Regions from separate parts of the Alkaliphilus metalliredigens QYMF genome, predicted to be linked through region 3. Evidence: riboswitches for the same ligand, from Rfam matches in the RefSeq annotation. Region 3 holds a riboswitch; each other region holds the start of a gene.
What was found. Region 3 has a riboswitch for cobalamin ahead of cobU (bifunctional adenosylcobinamide kinase/adenosylcobinamide-phosphate guanylyltransferase). Riboswitches for the same ligand answer to the same signal wherever they lie in the genome.

Region 1 (4,290 bases), 2.2 Mb from region 3:
GCATTTCAAAGGAAGATTTACCTAACATATTTAATCGATTTTATAGGGCGGACAAGTCAAGAACCAAGGGAATAGACGGAACAGGGGGGACAGGCCTTGGACTTGCCATAGCAAGCTGGATTATTCAAAGACATAATGGTCGAATTAAAGTAGAAAGCCAGATAGATGTAGGTACTAAAGTCGTGATCAATCTTCCGAGACATGTGCACCCGGACTTATAATAAACAATGAAATAACAACATGATTGACTCGTATAGTCAGCGCTGCTGTTGCTTAATAAGTACGTTGACTAGGCGAGTGGATGATTGAAGTTTTGAGGAGGCAATTGGAATGTTTTAGATATTTTTCAGCCAGTACGGAAAATATTTTGTTGAGAATTAAGTTTTTAAGTGAAAACTCAGATTTATTCGATTTCATAGTGGGTACTGATTTAAAGGATATTGATGAAAATTACAATGCAAATAATTTGATAATAAATTGACAATACTGGAAAAATATACTACTATGATATTATAAAGTAAAAATTATGATAAATACTAAGTCATGAAGACGAACTAGCTATATTTCAACCATGAAGGTTGTTCTAAGGGCTATAACTGTATTCAGTGACTTTATTAATTTTTTGAGGGGGATGACAAATGGATAAACAATTATGGGAAAAAGCAGTGGCGTTTCATGGGCATGAGTGTCCAGGGTTAGCTATAGGCTATAAAGCCTATGAGGCCGCCAAAGAAAAACTAAAGGTTGGTTTTTCAAAGGATGAAGATATAGTATGTGTAACGGAAAATGATGCCTGTGGTGTAGATGCAATTCAACTATTATTAGGATGTAGCTTTGGAAAGGGAAATCTTATTTATCGTGGTACTGGAAAGCAAGCCTTTAGCTTCTTTAACCGTACCACTGGAGAAAGTATGAGAATTGTATTGAAACCTTCTGACAAGAAAATGGATAGAGGAGAAAGACAAGCTTATTTGTTAGAGGCACCAATCGAAGAAATTTTTGAATTTAAAACACCTAAATTTGAATTGCCAGAAAGAGCAAGGATTTTTACCACGATTGCCTGTGAAGATTGTGGAGAGGGAGCTCCAGAGCATAAAATTCGCTTAATGGAGGGGAAAAGGGTTTGTTTAGATTGCTTTAAAGATTATTCTAGGGAATTATAAAACGAATTAGTTATATTTGTTTAATAAAGTCATGAAGGCACATTCTTTGCTGAAGCAAGAAGTGTTTTTATGGCTTTTGTTTTTAAAAAGGATAACTTCAACTATTCATTAAACTGGGTACTCTTTATGTACTTGATGAAGAGGTTTCTACAAAGTAGCTTGTAACGCAGCCTTTAACCATAAAACCGCAAAGGTTTGGTATACAGTTAGAAAAATTCTACTTTAAAGAAGTTATTAAATTTTATAAGAAAAATAAAAATCTTAAAATAGGAGACAGGTATATGGGTAAAAGTTACAGTAATGTTTCAATGGCTATTATTAGAAGGCTACCTAAATATTATGAATACCTAAAGCAGCTTATAGATAAAAATATAGATAGAATTTCCTCAAAAGAATTAAGTCGTATGATTGGATTTACACCCTCACAAATACGGCAAGACTTAAATAAGTTTGGGGGATTTGGCCAACAGGGATATGGCTATAACGTAGAAGTATTGTATGGAGAAATTGAAAAGATACTAGGCCTAAATCAGAGCTACAGTATCGTGGTAGTAGGAGCGGGAAGCCTAGGCCAAGGTATTGTTAATCATATTGATTTTGAAAATTGTGGATTTGATTTAAAGGCATTGTTTGATATTAAATATAAGTTTATGGGTAAGAAGATTAAGGGTGCCCCTATCTTTTATATAGATGAGTTGCAAAAGTTTATAAGTGAAAACCATATTGATATTGGAGTAATCTGTATGCCTGAGGAGTTTGTACAAGATACTGCAAACAAATTAATAGAGTCAGGTGTATCTGCTATTTGGAATTTTTCACCTATAGATCTTGACGCCCCAGAAGGAGTAATTGTAGAAAACATGAATCTAAACAATGGTTTGCTTACCCTATCTTATTTTGTAAGCAACAGTGGAAAAGATCAGGTTAAATAACGCAATATGATTTTAAATAATATTTGTTTTTATGGAAAATAATTTGACAAAATTGCTATAATATAGTATTTTTAAATAGAAATTTAAAATAATTAAAAATTTAACAAAAAATAGCTTATAAGGTGCTCTTTCATAGAGTTAAAAGGGAAAGTGGTGTAAATCCACTACAGCCCCCGCTACTGTAAATGGGTATGAAATCCGCGAATGCCATTGGGAAACCGAGAAGGTCGGAGAGTAAGATGATCCATAAGTCAGGAAACCTGCCTTATATTGTTATAAAACGAAACCTTCGGAGGGGAGGTGTTTTTTCTTGAGGATTTTTTGTTTTGATTTGAGATGAAACCACGAAGGTTTAGTGTGCAATCATGAAGATTGTTACTTTACTTTTTCGTGGTTTTTTGTTTTAGAGTCACAAATTAGTTGTTGAATTTGAGAGGGGCGAAGTATTATGAGGGATGTAGAAAAAATTGTGTACTGGAAAGATGCTTGGGAAAAAAAGAAAATGGATACTAAAAAGTCTGAAGTTTTTTGGGATAACAGAGCAGCGTTCTTTAATACAAAGGTTTCTCTAGAGAAAAATGAATCCAGCGACATTATAGACTTGTTATTAAAAAAAGAAATGTTGCATGAAGAAATGTCGGTATTAGATATAGGCTGTGGACCTGGAAAACATACCATTCCGATGGCACGTATTGTAAAGAAAATCACTGCTTTAGATATTTCCGAAAATATGCTAAACCATCTTCAAAACAATGCTAAAAAGATGAATTTAGATAATATTAAAACATTGAAGAAAGATTGGAAGGATATTGATTTAGAAAAAGAAGGGTGGAACAAAGCCTTTGATTTCGTATTTGCTTCTATGACACCTGGCGTATTTGATTTTAATACCCTAGAAAAAATGACAAAGGCTAGTAAAAACTATTGTTTTTTAAGTGGATTTGTTGATCGAGAGGACTCTATTTTTGATGAAGTAGAAGCAGAAATTTCAAAAATATATTCTTTGGAAAAACGAAAGGATAAAAAAGTATACTATGCCTTTAATGTTCTGTGGCACTTGGGTTATACCCCAGAGGTGTTTTACCTGAATAGAGAGTGGGAGGACATAAGAACAGTAGAGGAAACATGGCAGTTATATGTAGATAAGATTTCTATGCAAGTTGAATTAAAAGAAGAAGAAAAAATGTATATCAAGGAAGAACTAAAAAAACATCAAAATAATGGCAAGGTAAAGGAAAAAACAAAGGTTAAAATAGGTGTTTTGACTTGGAGTGTATAAATGTAAGCATATATTCACAGGGGAGTTCTATTTCCTAAAATAAAATAGCTCGAAGAGGAGTGAAGGATATGAGTTGGAAACAATGGAAAAAAGGAATGGTAATGATTGTAGTAGGTATGATGATGTTGTCACTTATTGGTTGTGGGACAGATACTTCACAAGAAGAAGTGGAAACCGTGGGGTCAAACAATGAAACTGAAGCAAATAAAGAAAAAGAAGATGTGGTGCTAAAGCTAGGAGGCGGAGACTGGGGATATCCATCACCCTATCTACATTATTCCAGAGGACCTGGTATTTATAAAATGCAGCTGATTTTTGATAGTTTGTTAGAATACGGTGAAGAAGGGTTAATTCCATGGCTTGCCAAGGAATGGGAGGTTTCGGAAGATGGACTTAACTATATCTTTACGCTACAGGAGGGGGTAAAATGGCATGATGGTCAGGTCTTAACAGCAGAGGATGTAAAGTTCTCCTTTGAGTTTTCGGAAAAACATCCTCCAGTACAGAATTATATTATGGTTGGGGATCAGTCAATAATAAAGGAAATTGAAATTCTAGAGGATGGTAGGGTGAAATTTACTTTTGCAGAAAAGAATGCAACTATTTTAGAAAAAATAGGAACAGTAAGAATCATTCCAGAGCATATTTGGTCAGAGGTAGAGGATCCAGAAAGCTTCCAGGATGAAAGAGCAGTAATAGGCTGTGGACCCTATACATTAACGAACTATAGTAAAGAACACAGTACCTACGAATTTACAGCTTTTAAGGATTATTGGGGACCAAAACAGAAGGTGGAAAAAATTCAATTTGTGCCTGTGAGTGATGAAATTATGGCATTTGAGAACGAAGAGATAGACCAAATCGGTGTAGGGGCCGATTTATTGGATCGATATATGGGAGATCCTACTTTTACAGT
Region 2 (4,290 bases), 1.1 Mb from region 3:
CACAGGATTTAAATGCGAGGTTACATCCCCATCCATACAATCAGGTGATTCCATATCCCTCTAGAGTTAGGTCATGTAATTTGCCACTTTTACCAGAGTAGTTAGTAACCATTTGTTAATATGTTATGATATGGATAAGCAATGTCACGCTTCTTATCTATATCAACTATTTAAAAAAAGAGAAATCCTCTTTCATTTTAGGATTTCTCTTTTTTAAAGTAAAAATATATTTTACATATTTTAAAAGGGTAACGGGCCTAGGATAATTAATTAGAACCCTAGAGCTCATAGAGGATAAAGTAATCTCATTATTTTAACCTCTAAGGGTAGTCGCAGAAGAGGCATTGGTTCTAATAATCAATGAAATGGCAAAGACCACAACAATCAGCCCAGTGAATAGGAAAGAAATGGAAAAATCAATTGAGCTACTTAAAGAACCAAGTGCAAGAGCAATGAGACCAATGGAAAAATCAATGATACTCTCTTGTACAGATAATACAGTGGCTCTTGTGCTGACGGGGGATAAATCAACCAACCAAGCAGACAAGACAGAAATACCACCATTAAACCCGATACCAGTTAGCAGGCTGCTAATGATTAAAATCGTATATTGACCGGAATCTAGGTAGTACAGTATGGAAACACCCAAACCTAGAAGGCCTATGGCTGGCCAGGCCACCATTGAACGTCCCCAACGATCAGATAGATGTCCTGAGATAAGAGTGGAGAAAATGCTAGCAATTCCAAAAAAAGTAAAATAAATACCAGGGTTACTGATTTCGGTCACTCTGGAAATGTAAAGTGTCACAAAGGAAAGTAAGGCGCCAAAGGAGGTTGCAGTTAATCCTATGCCTAAGTAGATCGCCCAATATTTTTTATCAAGCAAAACTGATAACATGGAATTAGAAATCCTTAAATTTGTAGATTGAGTGATTTCTACAAATTGAGTTTTAAATAGAAGAATGAGAGCAATAAGACCAAATAAAAAACAAGTCATAAACCAAAATCCAAAGCTAAATTGATTCATAATGAAGGATGAAGTAGCGGGACCCACCAATAAAGCAAAGGCGCCGATCAATCTGTAAACCCCCATATAAGTACCCACTTTATTTACTGGAGCCATATCAGCAACAGCAGAAATTGAACTAGATAGAAAAGCAGATAGGCCAAGGGCCTGAAGCATACGGGCTAAAGTCAATAACCAGAGGCTATTGCTATAATAAAATAATAATGAGGTTAGAGCAAAGCAGGCAGTTCCTATGAGTAAGGGAATTTTGCGGCCAACACGATCTGCCAAGGGTCCGAAATAGAAGCGCAGACAAATAGCAGTAATAAAAAACAAGGCGGTCTGAAGACCCGAGTGAAACTCAGTGCCACCAAGTTTTAGTATATAGAGTGGAAGTAAAGTGAAAGTTGAATTAAAGATGACCATGACTAAAAAATTAACAATAAACAGGAATGACAGATTTATCATTTTTTTTGATTCCAAAAGTGTAACCTCCTCTTAAGTTCCAGAAACAAATAAAATACGATGATATAGATAAAGTATTACTTCCATTATGACATAAACTCAAAGTCTTTTACATATAAAATGAGCTGAAGGTCGTCAAAAAATAAGAGAAGGTAATGGGACGATGAATTGAATCATTGTCCCATTACCTTCTGTATTTAATCAACAGAACCGTCCCCTTGATTTCTTGACAGGAAACAATATACAATATATACTGAAATTGTTAAAAATCTAATATTCTACGATAATAGGTTTGAAGGATCAAGGAAGTTGAGCCTTCAATTAAAAGGGAAACAGGTGTAAATCCTGTACGGTCCCGCCGCTGTAAAAGAGTAGTAGTGCAAAATATGCCACTGTTGATATGGGAAGGCTTTGCACTGTGATGATACTTGAGTCAGAAGACCTGCCTATTATTATAAATCACAACTCTACGGAGGATAGGGGGGTATGTTTTGATAAAATACAGGTTATTTTACCAATGATCTCCTTATGTAGTTAAGGAGATTTTTTGTTGCAGAAATTTGTTAATAACAGCAACTGTACTGGTGAAATCTTCAGTTGATAAGAGTTATAATATTAGATCTATTTTAAATTAGGAGGAGGAAAAGCAATGAAATGCAATAAAATAGTAGTGATGATATTGGTTTTAGCATTAAGTTTTTCTATGGTAGGCTGTAATACAGCGACAACACAAGCAAGTGGAGATATTGGTGAAGAAAAAACACAGCTGGTATACGCCAGTACCAAGGATATAAGGGATATTAACCCCCATACCTACTCTGGAGAAATGGCAGCACAAAATATGGTTTTTGAATCCTTAGTAATAAATACAGACGAGGGGGTAAAACCTTGGTTAGCTGAAAATTGGGAGATATCAGAGGATGGGAAGACCTATACCTTCAAATTGAGGGAAGATGTGAAATTTACTGACGGAGAGGTGTTCAATGCAGCAGCAGCTAAGATGAATATCGATGCCGTCATGAATAATTTCGAAAGACATGCATGGTTAGAGCTAGTAAATCAAATCGATCATGTGGATATTATAGATGACTTTACCATTGATTTAGTCCTAAAAAATGCTTATTATCCTACCCTTAGCGAATTGGCATTAACGAGACCCTTTAGATTTATATCGCCTAACTCCTTTATTGATGGCAACACGAAAGAAGGAGTAAATGGTTACATTGGAACAGGTCCTTGGGTGCTTAGTGAGCATAAAGAAAATCAGTATGCAATATTTACTGCCAATGAATCCTACTGGGGTGAAAAAGCAAAGCTTAATGCCGTTAAATGGCAAGTTATGCCGGATCATCAAACCATACTTCTTGCCCTTGAAAAGGGAGAGATTGACCTATTATTTGGAGCTGATGGAGACATGGTTGATTTAGATTCCTTTAAGGCTTTAGAAGATAGGGGGAAATATGTTACTGTAATGAGTGAGCCCATAGCTTCTAGGGCCATCCTATTAAATTCAAATAAAGAGATTACAGGAGATATCAAGGTAAGAGAAGCCTTGCAATACGCCATAGATAAAGAAGGCATCGCCGAGGGTATACTTAATGGTTCGGAATCCGTAGCAGATACCGTACTGTCTCCTACTGTTGCCTATTGCAATGTAGACTTGGAAAAAAGGTCCTATGATATAGATAAGGCATCAAAACTTTTAGATGCAGCCGGTTGGACTTTAGGTAATGATGGTTATCGGTACAAGGATGGTGCTAAAATGGAAATCACTATTTATTACAATTCCGATAATAGTCAAGAACGTATGATCAGTGAGTATATGCAAGATAATTTAAAAAATGCAGGTGTAAACTTGAAAATAGTTGGTGAAGAAAAACAAGCCTTCTTAGATCGACAAAAAACAGGAGATTTTGACCTTCAATATTCCTTATCTTGGGGTATTCCCTACGACCCTCAATCCTACGTATCTTCATGGAGAATCCCAGCCCATGGTGACTATCAGGCTCAAGTAGGACTTGAAAAAAAAGCGTGGCTAGATGAAATGATTGGAAATGTTATGATAGAAACCGACGAAAATACACGACAGGAAATGTACAATGAGATACTAACTTATATCCACGATGCCAGTGTATACATACCACTAACTTATTCTAGAACAAAAGCGGTATATGAACCTTCATTAAGAGGTGTTGGTTTTAATACATCCCAATATGAGATACCTTTTGAAAACATGTATTTTCAGCAATAAAGCTAAACATAGGATTCCTTACTAGGTAAGGAATCCTATGTAAAAGATGATGTTTAGATCTGAATTAGTAAGGGGGGCAATCAATGAGAAATTATATAATTCGCCGAATATTATTTATTATACCGATATTAATAGGAATAACCTTCATTTCGTTTTTGCTAATTAATTTAAACACCAGTGACCCGGCAGAAGTTGCCCTAAGGGTCAATGAAATTACCCCTACCGATGAAGCTGTAGCAGCCATGCGGGAAGAGTTAGGTTTAGACAAACCTTTTTTTGAAAGGTATATTATTTGGTTGGGAAATAGTCTTCGCTTTGACTTTGGAAATAGTTATATAAATAACAAGTCAGTTTCAGATGAAATGCTAAGCGCATTACCTGCTACACTATATTTGGCAGCAATAGCACTGATCATGATTTTGGGAATTAGTATTGTGGCAGGGATTTTATGCGCTATATTTGAAGACTCTATAGGAGATAAAATAATACGAGGAATCATATTTGTTGGGACGGCAATGCCTAACTTCTGGGTGGGGCTACTACTAATGTGGTTGTTTGCTGTAAAATT
Region 3 (4,290 bases):
GTTGAGCTTGTTTAAAACATACATGTCTCCAACCTTCTCAACTATTGAAATACTACAATGATCTACTTTAAAACTCCAATGATGATCAATTTTGCCCGTTATCAAATGTGCAATCACACTTCGGAGTACACCGGAGTGTGCCACAATCACAATATTTTCATTGGGATGTTTCTCAATCAGCTCTTCTATCTTCTTGGTTGCTCGTTCATGCATTTGCTTCATGCTTTCCCCATTGGGAAACTGAAAATTTACTGAATCAGTTCTAATTCCATTATAAATATCTGGATGTGTTTCTTGTACTGCCTTCATGGTCCATCCTTCCAAATCTCCAAAGTGGAGCTCTTTAAGCTCTTCTACAACAATGACTTCTTCTTGTCGTTCCCCTCTAATTGCCTCTGCAGTTTCATAGGCACGCTTTAGGGGACTGGTATAAATGACATGCATTTTTATGTTTCTCAATGCCTCTCCGCAGCCAGCGGCTTGAATTTTTCCTAATTGATTTAAAGGCCCATCAATCCAACCACAAAGCTTTTTTTCATAGTTATCCTGGGTTTCCCCGTGCCGTATCAAATAAATTCGAGTCATTTACGCACCCCTTCTTTTCATTATCATCCACCTACGATTCCTTTCCTCGGGTTCCTTAGAACAATCCTGCCCCAGTAATCAAAAGGATAAATAATAAATAGCATCCTTCAGTCAACTCACATAGGGATCCTAATGTATCCCCGGTCATGCCATCAATTTTCTTCATTACATGCCCTTTATATAATTGACTTCCTATGGGTAGCAGAAGAGCAAAAATAAGACTAGGCAAATGCATGGCCGCCAAGATAAAGGTCAACAAACTGCTGATCAATAGCTCTTTTTTACTGACCTTTCCAATAAAGAGATGTCCTAAGCCCTGGCTTCGACCATAGATTGTTCGATAACAGCCATATACGATAGCCTGTCTTCCCATTACTGGCATCAGTATGATTCCCCAATAGATTTGATGTTCTCCTAATCCCTGGATTCCGTAAAGCTTTAGAAGTAGGATAAATACCATAGCTAGGACACCATTCGTTCCCAGTCTACTGTCCTTCATAATCTCCAGTATGGTTTCCTTATTACGATTACTGTACAGTCCATCAAATGTGTCACCCAATCCATCTAGGTGTAGGCCTCCCGTAAGAAAAACAAAAAATCCCACGGTTAATAGAGCAGATAAAGAATGTGCTAGATATAGAGAAGCGCCTCGATAGGCTACCATGAGCAGTGCACCAATAATGCCCCCCACCACTGGAAAATAGATAATTCCTTTGTGAAATGCTTCCTCCATAGGAACATCCCTTTTGATAGGAATTCGTGTTAAGAATTGTAAAATACTAATAAATCGATTCATATCAATGTTCAATACCTTCCCTAGATATAATCCCTTTTTCGAAGGGATGCTTGATCATTTTCATTTCCGTCACATAATCTGCACGTTGGACCAAAACTTCTGGTGCTTGTCTGCCTGTTAAAATCAATTCAACATGATTGGGTTTTTTGTCTATGAGACTGATAATAGCCTCAACTGAGACAATATCCAAATAGATCGAAGCCATGATTTCATCTAGAATAATCAAATCATATGCATCTGCTATCATAAGCACCTCAATTTGTTCTATTCCCTGTCCAATATCTTCTTTTACCTCTACCCGTCTTTCTGAACTTAGATTTCGATAAAAATTATTGATAGGTCCAAATCTCATGATTTCAAAGCCTTCTCCCAGCTTCTCAATACTATTTAACTCTCCAGTTTCATTTCCTTTTAAGAACTGTACCATGAGTACACGATAGCCGGCCCCAGCTGTTCGCATTCCTTGACCCAGTGCAGCTGTCGTCTTTCCTTTTCCATCACCTGTATAAATATGTATTAATCCTTGTTCTAGCTTTTTACTCATTATAACCCTCCTTGTATTTTTCTATTTGATCCGTTGTGATATCCCACATGTCACTAAATAAACCTGGTCTGCTTCCTTGGCAATCATTTGGTTAACCCTTCCTGCAATGTCCCGAAAAATCCGCGCAAGCTTATTCTCTGGGACGATTCCCATACCAATTTCATTTGTAATGAATATGACTGGTATCTCTAAGCCCTTTACTGTATCTAGCAAGGTCTTTACCTCTGCTTGGATGTGATTCTCCACCTGATGAATTCTTTCTGTACCCACCTCATCCCAATTGGATTCTAGTTGAAACATTAAGTTCGTCACCATGATTGTGACACAGTCTAGTAGTACCCCTTCTATTTGACCGCCCAAGACACTTATGACCGGACCTAAATTTTCATACCCTTCATGGGTCATCCAATGGGATGGTCTTTGTATTTTGTGATGCTTGATACGTTCCTTCATTTCCTCATCGAAGGCTTGGGCAGTGGCAATATATAATATATTTCCCTGTTTCTCCCTCAATAATGACTCTCCAAAGCTACTTTTCCCACTTCTAGCGCCACCAGTAACCAGTACAAGTTTTTTTCCACTCATGAGCAAACCCCTTTTATTAATAGTTTAGTTCTTCAAATTCTTCAAAAAACAAAACCCTTACCTAAAATTAGGTAAGGGAATAATATACAAGCAGCAGGATCCACCCTTCCCTCCGAAGGTTTGTTTGGAATTAGGGTTGGCAGGTCTCCTGACTTGTGATTCTTCTGACACCCAGCACCTTCCCAATTGACACAATCAGTGGTTTTGCTGGACTCATCCTCACTTACAGTAGCGGGGGCTGTAGTGGATTTCAACCACTTTCCCTATTAAGCTTTGATAAAGCACCAATTCGATTTAATTCATCCTTATCATATCAAATTTATAGTTCATAGGCAATAGCTATATTGGCCCTTCTAGTTAGTGACTTCAAATGTAAATGTCACCTGCACAGAAGCACGGTCCTGTCTCAAGATCTCTCTTCCTTTCAATTCCTCTTCCACACCATTCCCTATAATGATAAAATCTAATTTCTCTAAATCAGTATCCTTTGTGATCATTTCACCTGTATAAATACCCCCTGGTATATTTTTTAGAGCTATCCAGACATATCGTTCTCCGAACTCTTCTGAAATGTATTCATACTCAGTGTTCACTTTTTTATCTTGATAGACTAAAAGTAGCTTGCCATTCTTTTCAATCTTTAAGCGATGATGGTAATGAAAAATAAAATGTAATGTTTCGCAAACCTCATCCTCCTCTATACTATCAATTATGTCTAACCCATAAATCTCTTGCAATATCTCTAGGGAGGCTCCCACCATTTGATGATGGTTCTTTTCTATTTCATAGTAATCGAAAGGGGGTAACTGGGCACTGTTTTTTGTTACAGTCCCATCTCCTTTATAGGTGACAGTATGATCAACAATGACCTCTTGATTCTCATAGATGAATTTTTTACCATCAACTAATAAACATTCATTTGTTTCTACATTGGTTCCTACAATCACATGGATCCCTTCCACTCGATTTCTTAGATGTCGCAGGGCGATGGCTTGATTCATTTCATCAAGTTTAAAATTATGATACCGAATCCAGGGTCTTGGGATATGCTTCAAATCCCCAAATCCATTCCTATAATATAAGATGTCTCCATAGTCCAATGCAGGAAGCATCTCTTGTATAGCGGGAAATGATTGATGGATTTCATGGATGTTTTCTATTCCCCAGGGAATATTCAATAATTTTCTTAGAATCCACATATATCCTCTTTTTATCATGTCATAGAGATTATCTTTTTGATTAGGATCATTTAACATTTCTCCCGTTGACCAAAAATAATAGGCATCAATGGCACCGGCGTTGGGTGTTCCAATCATGACTAAATTCCCAATGTCATAGTCATACTCTCCGCTTTGTATATAGCTCCTGGCCACGATTCCTCCCCTACTGTGGCAGAGTATATCAATTGATTGCCCTGGACACTTTTCTTTTGCTTTCCTTAGCATTGGCTTTAAATACCTGTCAACAATCTCATGGGATTCCTTTCTCCAGTCATAATAGCAAATAAACAAATCTTCATTTAAAACATATCCTCTTTGCTCTAGTCCATCAATGAGTGGTTTATAAATCCATCGAGCCACTCCGAAGCTCCAGTCCCCTGTTCCCGGGATCATATCTCTTCCCATTGACCCCATTAACCCTGGCAGAAAAATCATTGGTGGTTTAGGATTTTTCCTCATAATTCCCCTCCATAAATATTTTTACTATAATCTATGCTTTAATATAAGAAAAAAGCACCCATAGGGTGCTATCCTCTCTTATTTAGATCATATTCTTCCTT

Region 1: another riboswitch for cobalamin. It lies ahead of AMET_RS07475 (class I SAM-dependent methyltransferase); the one in region 3 lies ahead of cobU (bifunctional adenosylcobinamide kinase/adenosylcobinamide-phosphate guanylyltransferase).
Region 2: another riboswitch for cobalamin. It lies ahead of nikA (nickel ABC transporter substrate-binding protein); the one in region 3 lies ahead of cobU (bifunctional adenosylcobinamide kinase/adenosylcobinamide-phosphate guanylyltransferase).

The regions. Positions count from the first base shown of each region.
Region 1 is NC_009633.1:1,568,528-1,572,817, forward strand. Features, by position in the region: gene AMET_RS07460 (sensor histidine kinase) at 1-221, shown strand, start outside; gene AMET_RS07465 (FmdE family protein) at 639-1,163, shown strand; gene AMET_RS07470 (redox-sensing transcriptional repressor Rex) at 1,445-2,095, shown strand; cobalamin riboswitch at 2,199-2,377, shown strand; gene AMET_RS07475 (class I SAM-dependent methyltransferase) at 2,544-3,374, shown strand; gene AMET_RS07480 (ABC transporter substrate-binding protein) at 3,443-4,290, shown strand, end outside.
Region 2 is NC_009633.1:4,845,882-4,850,171, reverse strand. Features, by position in the region: gene AMET_RS23600 (vanadium-dependent haloperoxidase) at 1-101, shown strand, start outside; gene AMET_RS23595 (MFS transporter) at 314-1,489, opposite strand; cobalamin riboswitch at 1,743-1,935, shown strand; gene nikA (nickel ABC transporter substrate-binding protein) at 2,121-3,722, shown strand; gene opp1B (nickel/cobalt ABC transporter permease) at 3,806-4,290, shown strand, end outside.
Region 3 is NC_009633.1:3,718,556-3,722,845, forward strand. Features, by position in the region: gene AMET_RS17785 (histidine phosphatase family protein) at 1-585, opposite strand, end outside; gene cobS (adenosylcobinamide-GDP ribazoletransferase) at 641-1,381, opposite strand; gene AMET_RS17795 (cob(I)yrinic acid a,c-diamide adenosyltransferase) at 1,383-1,925, opposite strand; gene cobU (bifunctional adenosylcobinamide kinase/adenosylcobinamide-phosphate guanylyltransferase) at 1,947-2,510, opposite strand; cobalamin riboswitch at 2,632-2,814, opposite strand; gene AMET_RS17810 (lipase family alpha/beta hydrolase) at 2,864-4,189, opposite strand; gene AMET_RS17815 (DUF2225 domain-containing protein) at 4,258-4,290, opposite strand, start outside.